2 regions of the Alkalihalophilus lindianensis genome follow, and region 2 is predicted to be linked to the other one. Evidence: predicted binding sites of a transcription regulator. Region 2 holds the regulator's gene; the other holds the start of a gene.
The links. The regulator Rex, encoded in region 2, represses fermentation and respiration genes when NADH is low (regulators of the CRP and FNR family bind a similar motif). The targets are predictions, from matches to a motif close to TTGTGAAATATTTCACAA.
Positions count from the first base shown of each region.

Region 1: the regulator Rex is predicted to act here: its motif matches at 4,792-4,809, upstream of RYX56_RS07055 (L-lactate dehydrogenase).

Region 1 covers NZ_JAWJBA010000002.1:60,280-68,953, forward strand. The annotation lists gene RYX56_RS07030 (NAD(P)/FAD-dependent oxidoreductase) at 1-232, opposite strand, end outside; gene RYX56_RS07035 (NAD(P)/FAD-dependent oxidoreductase) at 589-1,581, shown strand; gene RYX56_RS07040 (HesB/IscA family protein) at 1,624-1,977, opposite strand; gene RYX56_RS07045 (Spo0E family sporulation regulatory protein-aspartic acid phosphatase) at 2,057-2,260, opposite strand; gene mqnE (aminofutalosine synthase MqnE) at 2,603-3,697, shown strand; gene RYX56_RS07055 (L-lactate dehydrogenase) at 3,739-4,686, opposite strand; gene dapF (diaminopimelate epimerase) at 4,858-5,691, opposite strand; gene RYX56_RS07065 (hypothetical protein) at 5,717-5,956, opposite strand; gene RYX56_RS07070 (YuzB family protein) at 6,032-6,268, opposite strand; partial or broken gene RYX56_RS07075 (TetR/AcrR family transcriptional regulator) at 6,457-6,570, shown strand; gene RYX56_RS07080 (NAD(P)/FAD-dependent oxidoreductase) at 7,030-8,100, shown strand; gene RYX56_RS07085 (hypothetical protein) at 8,126-8,269, shown strand; gene RYX56_RS07090 (YuzD family protein) at 8,560-8,674, opposite strand, start outside.
Region 2 covers NZ_JAWJBA010000011.1:61,965-70,638, forward strand. The annotation lists gene RYX56_RS19940 (cytochrome ubiquinol oxidase subunit I) at 1-550, opposite strand, end outside; gene RYX56_RS19945 (MDR family MFS transporter) at 760-2,166, opposite strand; gene RYX56_RS19950 (Fur-regulated basic protein FbpA) at 2,298-2,465, opposite strand; gene tatC (twin-arginine translocase subunit TatC) at 2,600-3,364, opposite strand; gene tatAY (sec-independent protein translocase protein TatAY) at 3,382-3,564, opposite strand; gene RYX56_RS19965 (redox-sensing transcriptional repressor Rex) at 3,596-4,231, opposite strand; gene RYX56_RS19970 (ABC transporter ATP-binding protein) at 4,469-6,415, shown strand; gene RYX56_RS19975 (hypothetical protein) at 6,468-6,881, opposite strand; gene RYX56_RS19980 (glycosyltransferase family protein) at 6,865-8,674, opposite strand, start outside.

The DNA of each region.
Region 1 (8,674 bases), on a different contig from region 2:
TAATGAAATTGATCTTGTTAAGATCTAGTACATTTTTAATTTCCATACGCGTACGTTCTGGTGAAAGCGTACCTGCAGCTGGCTCATGTAACCACGTTGTTTGGTAATGGTAATCATGCTTGTTCACCAACGTAATATTGGCCTCATTATGCCCTAATTGTTTTGTCAAACGAGTCGCTGTGATCATTCCACCGTAACCAGCACCCAAAATGACGATATTTGGCTTTTTCAAACTCATCACTTCCATTTTCATATTTTTTACTTACTATCATTATACGTTAAACGCTGACATTGTGATTATTTTCACGAACTAAATTATAAAGAACGAATAAATAAAAGTAAGAATGTCGCAAAATATTCACAAATACATTTCTATCATATTGGTTTTTTCGCCATTTTTCAACTGCCTTTTTACCTTTTCTTAGTTTTTCCATAAAATAAGAAAGCGTTTTATCCATATCCTTTAAACTGTGCGATTCTTTAGAAATTATTCGCCCCTACATCACGCACCAATCCTTTCTTTTTATAGGTGAATATGCATATAATGGGGGTTGAGACTACAAACTTTTTCGGGGGTGGCAATTGAAAATGACAAATGAAGAAAATATGTACGATATTACAATAATCGGTGGTGGCCCTACTGGGCTTTTTGCTGCTTTTTATGCAGGAATGAGACAAGCAAAAGTGAAAATCATTGAAAGTATGCCTCAATTAGGTGGACAATTATCTGCCCTTTATCCGGAAAAGTATATTTATGATGTAGCCGGATTCCCAAAAGTTAAAGCACAAGATTTAGTAGATGGGTTAGCTAAACAGGCAGAACAATTTAATCCTACAATTGTTTTAGAACAATCCGTAACAAATGTAGACAAACAAGAGGATGAGACGTTTACGATTGTTACGGATAAGGAAACTCATTACTCAAAAGCCATTATTATCACAGCTGGAGTTGGGGCCTTCCAACCTCGTCGCCTGGAAGTAGATGGCGCTACTCAATATGAAGGTAAAAATCTTCACTACTTTATTAATGACTTAAGCAGCTTCACAGGTAAGCGTGTACTCGTTTGTGGTGGTGGTGATTCAGCACTTGACTGGTCATTAATGCTTGAACCTTTAGCAAAAGAAGTGACTCTGATTCACCGTCGCAATAAGTTCCGTGCGCATGAGCATAGTGTCGAACTCCTTCATCAATCCGAAGTGAATGTAATGACTCCTTTTGAAATTAAGGAATTGCATGGCAATGGTGATGCCATTAACAAAGTGACATTGCAAGAAATCAAAGGAGAGAGGGTAGAAACGCTAGAGGTTGATGCAGTCATTGTTAACTTTGGCTTCGTTTCTTCACTCGGCCCAATTAAACAATGGGGTCTTGAAATTGAGAAGAATTCGATTGTGGTGAATTCTAAAATGGAGACAAACATTAAAGGGATCTACTCTGCAGGAGATGTTTGTACATATGATGGAAAAGTAAAGTTAATTGCAACAGGATTTGGCGAGGCACCTACAGCGGTCAATAATGCCAAAGCGTATATCGACCCGAACGCAAAGCTACACCCTGGACATAGTACAAGCTTATTTTAAAAAGAAAAGTGCCTTCGCTTGATAGCGAAGGCACTTTTTGGATTAGCAATCTTCTGGCGTTCCGGCATTCGTGGCTGTTCTAAAAGATGATCCACACCCACATGAGGCAATGGCATTAGGATTATCAATGGTAAAGCCGCCACCCATCATGTTTTGTTTGTAATCAATGACGACACCTTTAATAATTGCAACACTTTCATTGTCAATTAGAATGGGTAATCCACTAATTTCAATCTTTGTATCTTCATCCGTCTTCTCGGTATCAAATCCCATACCATATGAAAGGCCACTACAGCCGCCACCCTTTACTCCAACGCGTAGCATTAGACCTTCTTGGTCCTCTGCTTTCATCATTTCTTTAATCTGACTTACTGCCGCTTCCGTTAATGTAATCATTTTATCACTCCTATTAACGATTGCTCTCAGTATACATTTTGTGCTCCTGAACCTCAAGAGACATGCGCTGATCAACCCTTCAAAATTGAAATACTTCTTTATTCCAATTTGTTTTTTCAGCACTACGGTGCATCATAGCAATGTTATGTGCACGATCTAATTTTTGACTATAATCTAATACGAGAGGGTGAGTCATGCCATATTTTTTTGCTGCATTTATCATTTGCTCACGTAAGTATTCAATTTTTTCCAGGCAAGCATCGTAAGTTAATGCTGTAGTCATCCCAAATCACCCCTCAACACTAATTTATTCTATAGACGTACGTACTTCTAGATTTGTATATTACTTACATTTTAAATAATTAACGTAAGTAAATCAACTATGAAATTACTAAATATAGATGATTTTTATTGTTTTTTACATTTTCTACACAAGATATTCAAACTCCTGCTACTTTTCCAAAAAGGTGCACTTTGTTTTCATTATCTCAATCTGATAGTATAATAGTGATTATTGAGCTATGTTGTTTCAAAATAACTTTTCTAAGGTTTTACACCTTTTACTTAGAGTTACGAAAAATATGTACTGTACGTCTACTGTAGACGGAATGGAGGATAAGGAAAAATGACTACAATCCTTACTGATACAAAATTACAAGGAATTGCAGAAAAAGTTCAGCACGGTGAGCGCCTTTCAATTGAAGATGGTCTTTATTTATTCGATTCACCAGACCTACTAGGCATTGCTCAATTAGCAAACCAAGTCAACTATAATAAAAATGGGGACAATGTGTATTTCATTCAAAACATGTACATTAACCCGACAAACGTCTGTGAAGCGAATTGTGGCTTCTGTGGATTCAAGCGTAAACCTGGCGAAGAAGGTGCCTACACGATGGATAGCGCCGCTCTCTTGCAATATGTAGAAGAGCGCTGGAATGACAACATTCGTGAGTTCCATATCGTTGGTGGTCATAATCACGAGGTTCCTTTCGATTACTATTTAGATACGATTCGCACTCTGAAGAAACATTATCCGGATGTAACGGTAAAAGCCTATACAGGTGCAGAAATTGAGTTTTTCTCACGTATTTCTGGTTTATCAATGAAAGAAGTATTAGAGGAATTGATTAAAGCCGGACTAGATACGCTACCTGGTGGTGGTGCTGAGATTTTAACTGAGCGTTATCGCTTAAAGATGAGTCCAGATAAAGCTTCTACAGACCAATGGTTAGAAGCGCACGAAATTGCTCATAATCTCGGCCTTAAAACTCACGCAACGATGCTTTATGGTTCAATTGAAACAAAAGAAGAACGTTTGATTCATATGGATCGTCTTCGTCAGCTTCAAGATCGCACAAATGGTTACATGGTCTTTATTCCACTTGCGATGCAACCACGTAGTATCAATGCTGGTCTAAAACGTCGTACAACTGCTTACGATGATATGAGAACACTTGCAATCAGTCGTTTAATGCTAGATAACTTTGATCACATTAAAGCCTATTGGATCAACATTGGGGTGCAATTAACTCAAATGGCCCTTACATTTGGCTCTAGTGACATTCACGGTACATTAATTGAAGAGCGTATTTCTCATTCAGTAGGTGCGTTAACTTCACAAGGAATTACACGTGATGAGTTAATTTACTTAATTAAAAGTGCTAACAAAATCCCGGTTGAGCGTGACACGTTCTACAATACGATTAAAACGTACTAAAACTAGGAAAAGAGACATTCCAACATTGGAATGTCTCTTTTCTATTTAAAAATTTGATGAATAGATTGCTTTAAGACCTGAGCCGATTGATCAAATTGCTGTTGTTCTTTATCAGTTAAGTTTAGTTCTACTATCTCTCTTATACCACTTGAATTAATAATTGCCGGAACCCCTATACACACATCCTGTTGACCGTACTCTCCTTCAAGTAAAGATGAGACTGGTAACACAGCATTTTCATTTTTTATGATTGCCTTTGTGATTCTAGCAAGACCCATTGCAATTCCATAATACGTTGACCCTTTTTTCTGGATGATGTCGTAAGCCGCATCACGCACACTTACAAATAACTCATCTAGCTCTTTAACTTCTGGCTTATTTGGATCTTGATAATCTTTCAATGGTTTGCCACCTATCGTAACATGACTATACACCGGGAATGAAGAATCGCCATGCTCACCTAATATGTAGCCGTGTACATTTCTTGCATCCACTTGGAATTTATCAGCTAGAGCATAACGAAATCTTGCTGTATCAAGAACGGTTCCAGAGCCAATCACGCGATGAGCAGGAAGGCCTGAATATTTCCAAGTCGCATATGTTAACACATCAACAGGGTTTGTCGCAATTAAGAAAATCCCTTTAAATCCTGCTTTCATCACAGACTCGGTAATGATTTTAAAGGTTTTTGCATTTTTTTCTAATAAGTCTAGACGAGTTTCTCCAGGTCCTTGATTCGCTCCAGCACAATTTACTACAAGATCAGCATCCTTACAATCTTCATAGCTCCCAGCCCAAATGTTCATTGGTGAAGAGAATGGCATACCGTGTAGAAGGTCAATCGCATCCCCTTCTGCTTTACCGTGGTTCAAATCAATTATGACTAAATCTCTCACAAAGCCTTGATTCAATAAAGCGAAAGCATAACTTGCACCAACAGACCCTGCCCCAATTAAAACAACCTTCATGCTTTTTAATTCATTAATCATCTAAAAAACCTCCCAAGGAAAATCTACATCTACCTTATTTACATCTTAAGTTTATTCCAAATAATCTCCAATATCTACCTCATTCCACCATAAGTTAAGGCTTATTTGTGAAATTTTTCACAAAGTTATTTTAAAGAGAAACTGGTATGAGCGATACCAGTTCCTACCTTACTACTTTCTTTTATATAAACCTTCACAAATCACTTCTGCAGCTCCGGTCATTAATACATCGCCGTCTTCTCTCCACTCAATCTCTAAATCGCCACCGAGTAAATGAACGGTTACTGCTGTTCCTTTTTTGGCATGATGATTTAAAATAGATGCAACGACGGCTGCACAAGCACCTGTACCACAAGCTTGTGTAATGCCAGATCCACGTTCCCAAACACGGAAATGAAGCTCAGTTTCACTGACTACTTCCACAAACTCAACATTAATCCACTCTGGAAAACGTGGATCCTTCTCAATAATTGGTCCTAACGTATCGACCGGAGCTTGGTTAATATCTTCTATAAAAAAGACTCCATGTGGATTGCCCATTGATACAGCTGTTAATTCAAGTTCTGTGTTAGCAACGTCAAATGGCTCCGCTACCACTTGATGACTCGCCTCTCCTTGCATCGGAAGGCTTTCTCTAGATAAACGTGGCTGCCCCATGTTTACAGTGACTGTATGTACACGCTCATTTTCTACATGAACCGTTGCAGTTACAAGTCCACCTAATGTTTCGATTTGAAAAGTCTCCTCATTAACGTATCCATGTTCATAAGCAAATTTAGCGACGCAACGTAGACCGTTCCCGCAATTTTTCGCTTCTGAGCCATCATTGTTAAATACTCGCATCTTTACCGGAGCTTTATCTGATGGACAGACTAAAATCATTCCATCTGAGCCAATTCCTTTATTTTTATCAGCCACTTCAATAGCAAGAGGTGCTAACTGCTCTTCTGATAGCGTTTCTTTAAATAGATCAACATAAATGTAACTATTACCAAGACCGTGCATTTTTGTAAAATTCAATCCTTACGCCTCATTTCCTTAATTTTTCATCCGCCCAAAAATAGTCTTCATCTGCTTCTAAAATCGTAATCTTACTATGGCAACAAGGCATAATAAGATGAGTCTTCACGCCATCTTTTGCCTGTTTATAATCACGTGCTTTCATATTCGTTAACACTTGCTCAGAGTCACAGAACGGACATGTACTTATATAAATATCCTCATACTGCCGTTCATAAGGCAAGGTATTTTGAAACGGAATCACATCCATTCATCATCATCCTTTTTTATATAATAGAAGGTTATATGTACAAAAGAAGCTTCTAGAATGACTAGAAGCCTACTATTAGAACATTGGATTTTCTTCTAAGTAACTATAAATATTTTCGATTAATTCTTCATTTGTTTCACCTGATATATATTCTCCATTTACAAGGGCAAAAGGAGTAACAGCACAGCTTCCACAATTTCCGAGACAACCATACTCAATAATATCTAAATTGGGATCACGCTCTAGCTCTTCCATCGCTTTTTGCGTGCCACTCGCTAAGTTACTTAAACAAAATTCGATAATTGGACGCATCACTTTCACCTCAAATTTCTTGTCTATAATCCTACTCGCAAGCTCCTTATAAGTCAATCCTCTCCCCTTAGCAATCCCTAAGAAATTTACTTCCTTCTACCTCTAAAAAAATTCACAAATTTGTTGTTATTTATCGTATAAGTCGTTATAATCAAAACTGACCAGGGTCATTTTTAAGGAGCGACGACATGAGCGAAAAAGCAAAGAAAGAACAAACTAAGATAAGAATCGAACAGGCAGCCAGAGAATTATTTCTTGAAAAAGGGTTTTCCCATACGACTGTTTTAGAGATAACAAAAGCAGCTAATGTCGCTAAAGGTACGTTCTTTAACTATTTTCCTACAAAAGAATCGATCATGCACTCGCTTGCAAATGAGCGCATACAAGCTGTCCTTCCTTATATTGAACAAAATCATTTAAGAAGGCTTCCTTTAGTTGTGCGTATTCGCTCCTACCTACAATTTATTTTAAGCGATTATGACATACACCCTAAGCTTACAATTCAGATTTGGAAGCATGTCATTGAAGATGAGCAATCCCTTCTTCCTCATTGGGAAATACTATTGACACAAGCAGAGGAAAAAGGAGATATTCACTCACCGATCCCCAATAAGACATGGAGTCACATTATCAATAGCCATGTGTCATATGGTTTACAAACATTTGCTAACGAACCAACAAAGGCTCAGCTAGTCAATAAAGTCATGGCATTGATCCATGCAAGCTTAGAAGCTATTACGGAACAAAGGAGACATTCACTTATGAAAAAACTTGTCATTTTAGGTGCTGGTTACGGCGGAATGCGTATTATGCAACGCCTTTTACCTAACGACCTACCAGAAGACGTTGAGATTACGTTGATTGACCGACTACCTTATCACTGTTTAAAGACTGAATACTATGCACTCGCAGCAGGAACCGCTGCCGACCATCATTTACGTGTCCAATTCCCAGAAGACTCTCGTTTGAACATTAAATACGAGACGATCACTGAAATTCATTTAGAAGAAAAGACGGTTGAATTAAGCAATGGAGAATTCGTTCCTTATGATACGTTGATTATTGGTCTTGGTTGTGAAGATAAATACCATGGTGTGCCTGGTGCACCTGAGCATACGTATGGCATTCAAACAATGGGAGCTACAAGACGCACATATGAAGCTTTGAACAACGTTCGTCCTGAAGGAGTAGTCTCAATTGTTGGTGCAGGTCTAAGCGGAGTTGAACTTGCCAGTGAACTTCGTGAAAGCCGTCCTGATTTAACCATTAAATTATTTGACCGTGGCGAGATCATCCTTTCCATGTTTCCTCGTCGCTTAAGTACGTATGTACAAAATTGGTTCATTGACCACGGTGTCGAAGTGATTAACAAATCAAATATCACAAAAGTTGATGAAAGTGCTCTTTATAATCATGATCAACGTATTGAAAGTGATGCTGTTATTTGGACGGCCGGTATTCAACCCGTTGAAGTTGTACGGAACTTAGATGTTGAAAAGGATCAACAAGGCCGTGTTGTCTTAACACCTCAACACTTCCTACCAACCGATGAAAATGTTTTTGTCGTAGGTGACTGTGCGAGCCTTCCGCACGCTCCAAGTGCACAGCTGGCGGAAGGACAAGCGGAACAAATTGTAACGATCCTAAAGAAACAATGGAACAATGAACCACTTCCAGAAGAACTCCCACGCATCAAGCTAAAAGGCGTTCTTGGATCACTCGGTAAAAAACATGGCTTCGGACTTATGGGCGAGCGTACCCTGCTCGGCCGCGTACCACGCGTCCTAAAAAGCGGCGTATTATGGATGTACAAACACCACTCCGGGTCGTAAGAAAAGCGGAGGTGAGTGGGCTGGCATGCGGAAATATAAGGGGGAGCGATATGAAGGTGCTTTATACCTTCATTCGATGCACCGTTATTTCCCGCAGGACAACGAGCCGAAGCTAGACAAGAAAAGCGGAAAGGCTCGTTCAGGTATGAGGGCGGTGGAGCTTTGGTAATAAGAAGCGCTTTTTGCTTCGTTTGACAAAGTGAAGCGACCGATGACCTGAGCCCTGAAGCTAGACAGGAAAAGTGGAAGGGCTACTGCAATTGCAGTAGCCTTTTTTTCGATATGTGCGCAAAATCTGGGTTATGTGCGATATTGCCAGGGGTATGTGCGAAATAATCGAAATATGAGCGAAAAGCTGCCTTTTATGTGCGCCATTTGCAATAAATGTGCGAACGACCATGATCCTCTACTCTTATGTGCGAAACACGCCCCACCAGCTCCTCCTCCGATTCCAAAACCTCAAATACTCGCTTCAATTTTTTCGTAAATTGTCTTCAATCTAGGATTGCCTTCACCTACTACTTCATCATTGAACACAATCAGTGGATAAAAGTATTCATCATCAAGAATGCCT
Region 2 (8,674 bases):
CTTTTGTTGGTGTAGCTGGATTAAACATTGCCGCAATGGGGTTAATATTTGTAATAACACCGTTTTGAATTTCAAACCCTGTTGGTGAATTCATAAATGCATTCACCGTCGTAATGAAAAAACCTGAAGCCGAGGCTCCGATAACAACCGGTATTAATAATAAGAAGTGATGCATCTTGTTCTTGAAGCGATCCCATGTATAAAGATAGATTCCTAGAAAAATCGCTTCAAAGAAGAAGGCAAAGACCTCCATAAACATCGGCAAACTAATCGCATGACCTGCAACTTGCATAAAATTTGGCCATAACAAGCTAAGTTGAAGGCCAATCGCAGTACCTGTTACCACACCTATAGCAACCGTAATGACAAACCCACGTGCCCACCGTCTAGCAAGCAAACGGTAGTGTTCATCATTTTTTTTTATCCCTATCCACTCAGCAAGAGCAATTAATAGTGGTATACCCACCCCAATCGTTGCAAAAATAACGTGATAACCTAAAGTCAGTCCCGTCAAAATACGACTATATAAGACCGGATCGTATTCAATCATCCTATTCCCTCCCCAATTAAAACAAACATTTATCTGCGCCTTTGCTCAATCATTCACATACTTAATTATCTTTTTAAAAAGGTATATGATTACACATTACCATAATGACAAAGGTCGAAACCTATCTTTTTATGACAACTATGTGAAATTGATCACAATATCAAATCTATGAGAAAAAGACCAATTATTTCTAGTCTTTTTCTCATCTTCTATGAAGCTTTTTCAAGTTCTTTCTTAGAACTCTTTTCTAATAAATAGGCGGCAGGAATCGATAAAGCCGTGATGAGACCCACTACAATAAACCCTTCATTAATCGCTTTAAGACTTGCCTCTTCAATCGAGATCGCACCAACCAGTTGGCCCCGTCTCACCTCATAATATATAGAAATAAAAACAATCCCTAACGCCGAACTCATTTGGCGCATCACATTATTCATGGCTGAGCCCCTTGAAATCAATCGATCCGGTATTGCATTCATGCCAGTTGTTGTCGCTGGCATAGTACTAAAACCAGTTCCAACCCCTCTAATGGCCATCATAATAAAGATAAAAAGAAGCGAGGTTTCTAAAGTAAGAAATCCTAAAGCAAATGTTCCAATAGAAAGGATGAGAAGTCCTGTTGTCACGATGCCACCTGCGCCTTTTCGATCCAAGATTCTTCCACCTATCGTCATAAATAAACCCGTTAATAAAGCAGAGGGAAGGAAGATAAGTCCCGTCATAATCGCACTTAGACCATACACTTGTTGAATCAATAGTGGAATTAAAAAGATCCCTGCGAATAAACTGATCGAAGTTGTTCCAGCTATAATGACACTATATGTATAAGCTGGTACACGGAATAGAGATAAATCAAGTAAAGGCTGATCAACGCGCTTTTCAATTTGAATAAATGAAATGAGTAGAATCACACCCGAGAATACGAGACCTATATTAAGAGGCATCAATAAGTGAGTAAGCTCTGACATTCTACCTAAAGCGAGCAGTATCGCACCCACCCCTGCTGTAACCGTTACAAACCCCCATAAATCAAAGTGAACCTTCTTATTAGCAGCAGTCACTGGCAAATATTTAAAGGCAAACCACAAGCCAAGTAAGCCAATCGGGACGTTGCACCAAAACAAGTAATGCCAACTCGTAGTCTCAAGCAAAATGCCACCAACCGTTGGTCCAATCGTAGGAGCCATCATTGCGGCAATTCCCCAGACCCCTGTGGCCATTCCTCGCTCATTTCTAGGGAAGGCCTCAAAGATAAGGGCCATTGAAAGTGGCATCATTATGCCTCCACCAATCCCTTGGAGACCACGAAAGATGATTAACGATGAAAGATTCCAAGAAAAAGAACCGAGGACGGAACCTAATACAAAAATAGCAAGCCCGATACAATACAGCTTTTTTTTACCGAATCGGTCACCTAGATACCCCGTTACAGGGACTGTCATTCCCATTGTTACCATAAAAATAGTAATGACCCACCCAGTACTTACTGCATCTGAATCAAATACTTCCATCAATTTAGGAATTGCTGGGTTTAACATACTATTATTTAAAATCATGGTGAATGAGCCCAGAAGTACGGCTACTACCACCATCCACTTGCTAGATAGTTTCCCCATAATATACACACCATTTCGTCTATCGAAAGATTTTCTTTTATCATAGCATGAATTAAAGATTCATAAATCAAAAAAAGCCCCACAGATACTACTTTTTAAAAGTCACATCCGTTGAGCTTTTCGCCACTTTCTTATATATGTTGATTTTGGCGTTGTTTTAAAGACTGATAAACTCGTTCAATTTCTTGTAATGTTAACTCAAATAATTGACGACCTTGGACTTTATATACACCAAAAGCGATTATCTTTTCAATTAAATTATCCTTTAATTGTTCTGTAGTACTTGATGCCCTATTCATGATTTTCCTCCTTTCTCCACTTGTTAAGTTCCCAATTAAACGTTTGATTAAACAATTTCAATCAGAGATTGTTATGTAAAATTATCGCAAGTCTACAAAAAAGCTGTTAAGCGAATAACGCTTAACAGCTTGACCTACTTCTTATGTTGATTTTTTTCCTCTTCTTCCATTAAACGCTGAGCTCGTAACACCTTTCGATAGGTCAACCTTGATACCCATATACTGAATTCATATAGAAGTAACAGAGGCAACGTAACCATCAAATGACTCAACAGCTCAGGTGGTGTGATAAAGCCGGCGATCACTAGTAATAAAAAGTAAGCCAGTTTTCGCACGCTCGATAAGAAAGCTGGGGTGATCAGACCTAATCTAGTCAAAAACATGACCACTACTGGTAACTGAAACAACAATCCAAATGGCAATGTAATTTGGAACAAAAAAGAAAAGTACTCATTAATTCCGTAATGCTCAGTAATATTCAATCTCTCCGCTAAATCGCTCATAAAATGAATAATAAACGGAAATAAAATGAAATAAGAAAAAGCAATTCCTGTTAGAAATAAAATAAAAGCAATAGGAATATAAGCTAGAGTAGCTTTTTGTTCATTCTCATGCAACCCCGGTCTAATAAAAGCCCATAATTGATATAAAATCACAGGAAAAATAATAATTAGAGCACTTGCAAAGGCAAATGTCATAAAGACTCTAATAGAATCAGTCATCTTAAAAGCATGCATCGATAAATCTTGCGCAGTCGGTGCATTTTGTAGATACGTAATTAACGGTGTGGCTAAAAAGAAGCCGGCAATGAGTGCAATTAGAAAGAATACAACGACGATCATAATCCGACGTCGCAACTCTCCAATATGGTCCATTACCGACATATCACGTGCTTCCATTTATAAACCCTTCCTGCTTAAGCTTGATCTTTAGTTGTTTTCTTTTTATCGTCCTCTTCGTCAGCCAAGCCTTTTGTGGCGTTTTTAAATTCACGCAATGTATTTCCTGCTGCCTTCCCAAGCTCTGGCAGCTTCTTTGGTCCAAAAATCAACAATGCGACAAGTCCAATAATAACAATACTTCCTGCACCTAAACCCATAGGTAGCACCTCCTTGTCCAATCTACTCTTATTATAACGGATAATGCTTCAAAAAATAAACCAATGCCTGTAATTCTACGGATAAGTCTATATGATGAACTCTAACTGAATCTGGAACTGATAACCTTGCTGGAGTAAAGTTCAAAATCCCTTTAATACCTGCATCTACAAGTCGATCAGCAATCTTTTGCGCTGCTTGAGAGGGCACTGTGAGGATGGCTACAGTTACTTCTGGATCTAAAATGTTCTCTAAATCGTCAAGATTGTAAATTTGTACTCCGCCTACTTCCGTGCCAATTTTTTTATCATCAACATCAAAAGCCATCTCGATTTGGGTATTGTTATTTTTTGAGAAGTTGTAATGGAGAAAAGCAGTCCCCAAGTTTCCCACCCCAACTAATATCACTTTCGTTAATTCATTCTGGTCAAGTGTTTCTCTAAAGAAGGAAAGTAAATAATTGACATTGTAGCCATATCCTTTCTTACCAAGAGCTCCAAAATACGAAAAGTCTCGACGAATCGTTGCTGAATCTACTTTCACTGCTTCACTTAGTTCAGTTGATGAAACACGCTGCTTGCCTGATGCATGTAGGTTCTCTAAAAAGCGGTAATAGAGTGGCAATCGTTTTGCTGTTGCTTGAGGAATTTTTGCTTGTTCTGGTTTCAATTAAAATTCCCTCCTCTCCTAGCGTCTCTGTTTAAACGATCTATGGTCCACAAGCACTGTATGATTAGTTCTAATAAGTCATTCTTTTTCAAAATAAGACAAACATTAGTATCATTGTACACCATTTACACTATAATGTAATCGTTTTACGTACTCGTCAATAAGTTGTTGATTAATCCTATATACGTTACACTTAACGAAGAAAACTACTGATATGTAAGGATTGAGGGATACCCCATGATTTTATTACAATGTGTAAACCTTTCAAAATCATTCGGTGCAGAACCGATTTTATCAAACATTAAACTAGAAGTACAAACTGGCGACCGTGTAGCACTAGTAGGCAGAAACGGAGCCGGAAAATCAACTCTCTTAAAAACAATTGCAGGTCAGCTCTCGTTCGATAGTGGGGATATTATCCGTCCTAAAGATGTTGAGATGGGTTATCTCGCACAGGATACAGGACTCGAATCCGGCCTATCTATTTGGGAAGAGATGCTCACCGTCTTTACCCCTCTTATGAAAATGGAAAAAAGACTTAGAGAAATGGAACAGAAAATGTCGGACCCAGATCTATTAAACAACGATACAAATTACAACAAATTATTAGCAGAATATGATCAGTTGCAGTTGGATTTTAAGGATAAGGGTGGCTATCAATACGAAGCCGATATTAGAAGTGTTCTTTCAGGGCTTCATTTTGATTCATTCGATTATAATACAAAGATCTCAACACTAAGTGGGGGGCAAAAAACAAGGCTTGCTTTAGGGAAGCTCCTATTAACGAGACCAGACTTACTTATTTTAGATGAACCTACAAATCATCTCGATATTGAAACGCTAACATGGCTTGAGCAATATCTTCAAGGTTATCCAGGTGCCATCCTTATTGTTTCTCATGACCGTTATTTTCTTGATAAGATTGTGACACAAGTTGTTGAAATTTCACGTACACATTCTAGAAAATATGTAGGTAATTACACTCACTATTTAGAAGAAAAAGCAAAGCGCTATGAGCTTGAGAAAAAACAATATGAAAAACAGCAAGGTGAAGTCGCTAAATTAGAAGATTTCGTTCAGCGTAATATTGCTCGTGCGTCTACTACTAAAAGGGCGCAAAGTCGTCGTAAGCAACTTGAAAAAATGAATAGACTTGACCGACCTGAAGGAGATGAAAAATCCGCTTATTTCTCTTTTCAAATTGAACGACAAAGCGGAAATGAAGTTTTACGCATTGACAATTTAGAAGTACAGTACGGCGAAGAGGCTATTTTCTCTAATCTTAAACTTGATTTGAATCGGGAGGAAAGTGTCGCCTTGATCGGTCCAAACGGCGCTGGTAAATCAACCATTTTAAAAGCCATTACGAAGCAAATTCCTTATACAAATGGAACAATTCGATTTGGAAGCAACGTTGTAGTTGGCTATTATGACCAAGAACAAACAAAGCTCAAATCGAATAAATTAGTCCTTCACGAATTATGGGATGACCATACATTGCTACCTGAAAAAGAAATCAGAACCGTTCTTGGTAACTTTCTCTTTTCAGGCGATGATGTTTTAAAGCCTGTATCAGCTTTAAGTGGAGGAGAGAAAGCTCGTCTCGCTTTAGCAAAATTAATGATGCAAAAAGCAAATTTACTGATACTAGATGAGCCAACAAACCATTTAGACCTTGATGCAAAAGAAGTGCTTGAAGCAGCTTTAATCAACTATCCTGGTACCCTTCTTTTCGTTTCACATGATCGCTATTTCCTAAATCGACTTGCTACAAGAGTATGTGAATTAGACAATGGACAAGTAACGGATTATTTAGGTGACTATGATTATTACCTAGAGAAAAAAGAAGAAAATCGTCAGAGGCTTTTGTTAAAAGAAAAAGAAGAACAAGTACAGTCATCTTCACATGCTTCTGACCCTACTCAAGGAAAAACGGACAAACAATCTTTTGCACAGGATAAAGAAGTAAAACGTCAAGAGCGTCAACGCTTACGTCGTATTGAAGAAATCGAGACAAAGATTGAAGATCTCGAAACAAACCTTGCGACACAAGAGGAAGCACTATGTGATCCTGAGATTTACTCAGACCATGAACAAGCCCAATCGATTCAACAAGAAATAGATCACCACAAACTTTCAATTGAGCAGTTAATGGCAGAATGGGAAGAATTGCAATCAGAATAAGAAATCATAAAAAAAGATCAAAGGCATTCATTTAGTGAATGCCTTTGATCTTTTAATTTTTTTTACTGATCTCTTCTTCTTCATCTTGTGGTCTAGACTTACGATCAAGATTCCATTTGATAAACGCGTAGACAACAAAAATCCACAATACAGGATGAGTGATGCTTAACCCAACTTGAGATTCTCCACCAAAGTAGGTGAAAAGAGCAATTAAACCAATCACATAAAAAATAAAAAACAAATCATGCTCCCATATTGGTATTCCTTGTCTTCTTCTTTTATCACGTGGGATCATTACTTCAGCTGCCACAGCAAAACCAAAACCTACTAATAGTAAGAAAAAGGTTCCCCTACCTCCTAAACCACCGTTAACCAAATGAGGAAAGTAGTCCAGTAATAAACCAACCGCTAAGACGACGAGCACCCCTATACGTAGCATTCGTGCTCGTTTAATTTTTTTCTCCAATCTCATGCTCCCCTTTTTGCTTATGTTCCAATAACCAATAATAATGAATAGATACGACACAAAACATGGACGTTGCCGCAGCGACAACTCCAGAATCATTTAATAAAAGCAGAGCAATTGATGCAGTCACTCCCGTTTGGAGGATTAATGCATGGATCTGATACTTTTTTAATAATATCTTTCTAAAAAGCATGACCATCACAACTACATAACTGGTCACAAATAATTGTGTCCAATTTGAATGCCTGAATATCTTCCAATTCATCGTCAACTTCCGCTCCATTGTATTAAAAATGTAGGTGAAATCACCTTCAAGTAAACGATTAAACCCTGCCCCAATATGTGTTTTGTTTCCAGTTAATTGTAGCATATATAAAAAGAAAAACAGCAATAAGACTGAAATCACTCCGAGTAAAATCACGCGTACAAAAGAAAGCCTCAAATTCAATAGCCGGTAGAGGAAAATTGAGTAGGCAATTCCCGCAGATATTGTAGCCCCAGCATTGGTACCGAACTCACTGTGCCCTAACAGTATAAGTTGGATAAGCATAACGAAACTCACAGATAAAACAATCCAACTTTTTTTCGAAGAATTTACACTGCTTAAAAATGCTAATCCAGCAATAATATATACTCCAGCATACTCATTTCCAATCCCATAATACCTTGCCCCAATAATAGGATCATAGCCAAGATAAGAGCGCTGCATAAAAGGTGTGCCTAGTACTAAATCCAAGGAAATGAAAAAAAATAACAATCCTCCTATAATCGAAATCGAATAGGTTCCCATACGATTGACCAAGTATCCACAAGCTAGTGAAGTGATTAAAACAAAAAGAACAAATCCAGCAACCCCAGTGTGGATAAGTAGTTTTGCCCCTATCAAAAAAGGTAATGGCGAGCAAAGTGCAGATAGAATAATGACTTTTAATGCATTGCGCCCCAGAAATTGAGGACTTTTAAAAATCATTAACCCTCCTGCTGTTATTAACAACAATACAAGGGTAGTGATATATGTAGAAAGCACGTTTGCCCGTGTTTTGTATATAAATGTTAATTCGTCTACATGATCAAAGACAACTGCCTTATCAAGCTGTTCCTGTTCATTAATGATGATGTTATTACCGGGTAACTTAGATGGTACATCTAACCCAAAGTGAGAAAGGATTGATGGCACAATATCAATATTGCTCAGAAGAAATGATTGATTTGTCGTAACTGAATGGATATACCCACCTTTATCTTTGTGCCAAATATAAAGAGGGGCTAACTGTTGCTTATTATCATAGGCTTCTTTATTCATCATCGGCGAGAGTAGCCATATCTCTCCGTTATCTTTCTTCACAAGCCGTGCGATAAATGCTTCTAAGCGTTTTAATTGGTGCATTCTCTCTTTTTTAAAATGACTTTGATCCATCCACACTCTTTGTTCATACAAACGATAAAGATCTCCCCATTCAATGACAAGTAATCCATCTTTGTTGATGAACTGTTGATAAAGTAGTTCAGAGTCCATCTGCATCCCAAAAGCTGATTTTTGATTGCTCTCAACCGATGATGCAATCGCACCATCTATTATTCCTTTTGAATCAATAGCTAGTAGCGACCCATATCTAACCTTCTGCTGGTTTGTATCACTGTGACCTAGTACAAACCTATTAATATTTGCCGCGTCTAATAAGTCCCCAAGGCTCCCTATTTGCGCTTGATGTGTTGACTGTTGATTTTTATCCACTAAACGGTGAAATAGTGGATGCACCAATCCATAAGAAGCAGAGACCCCATTTAACTGC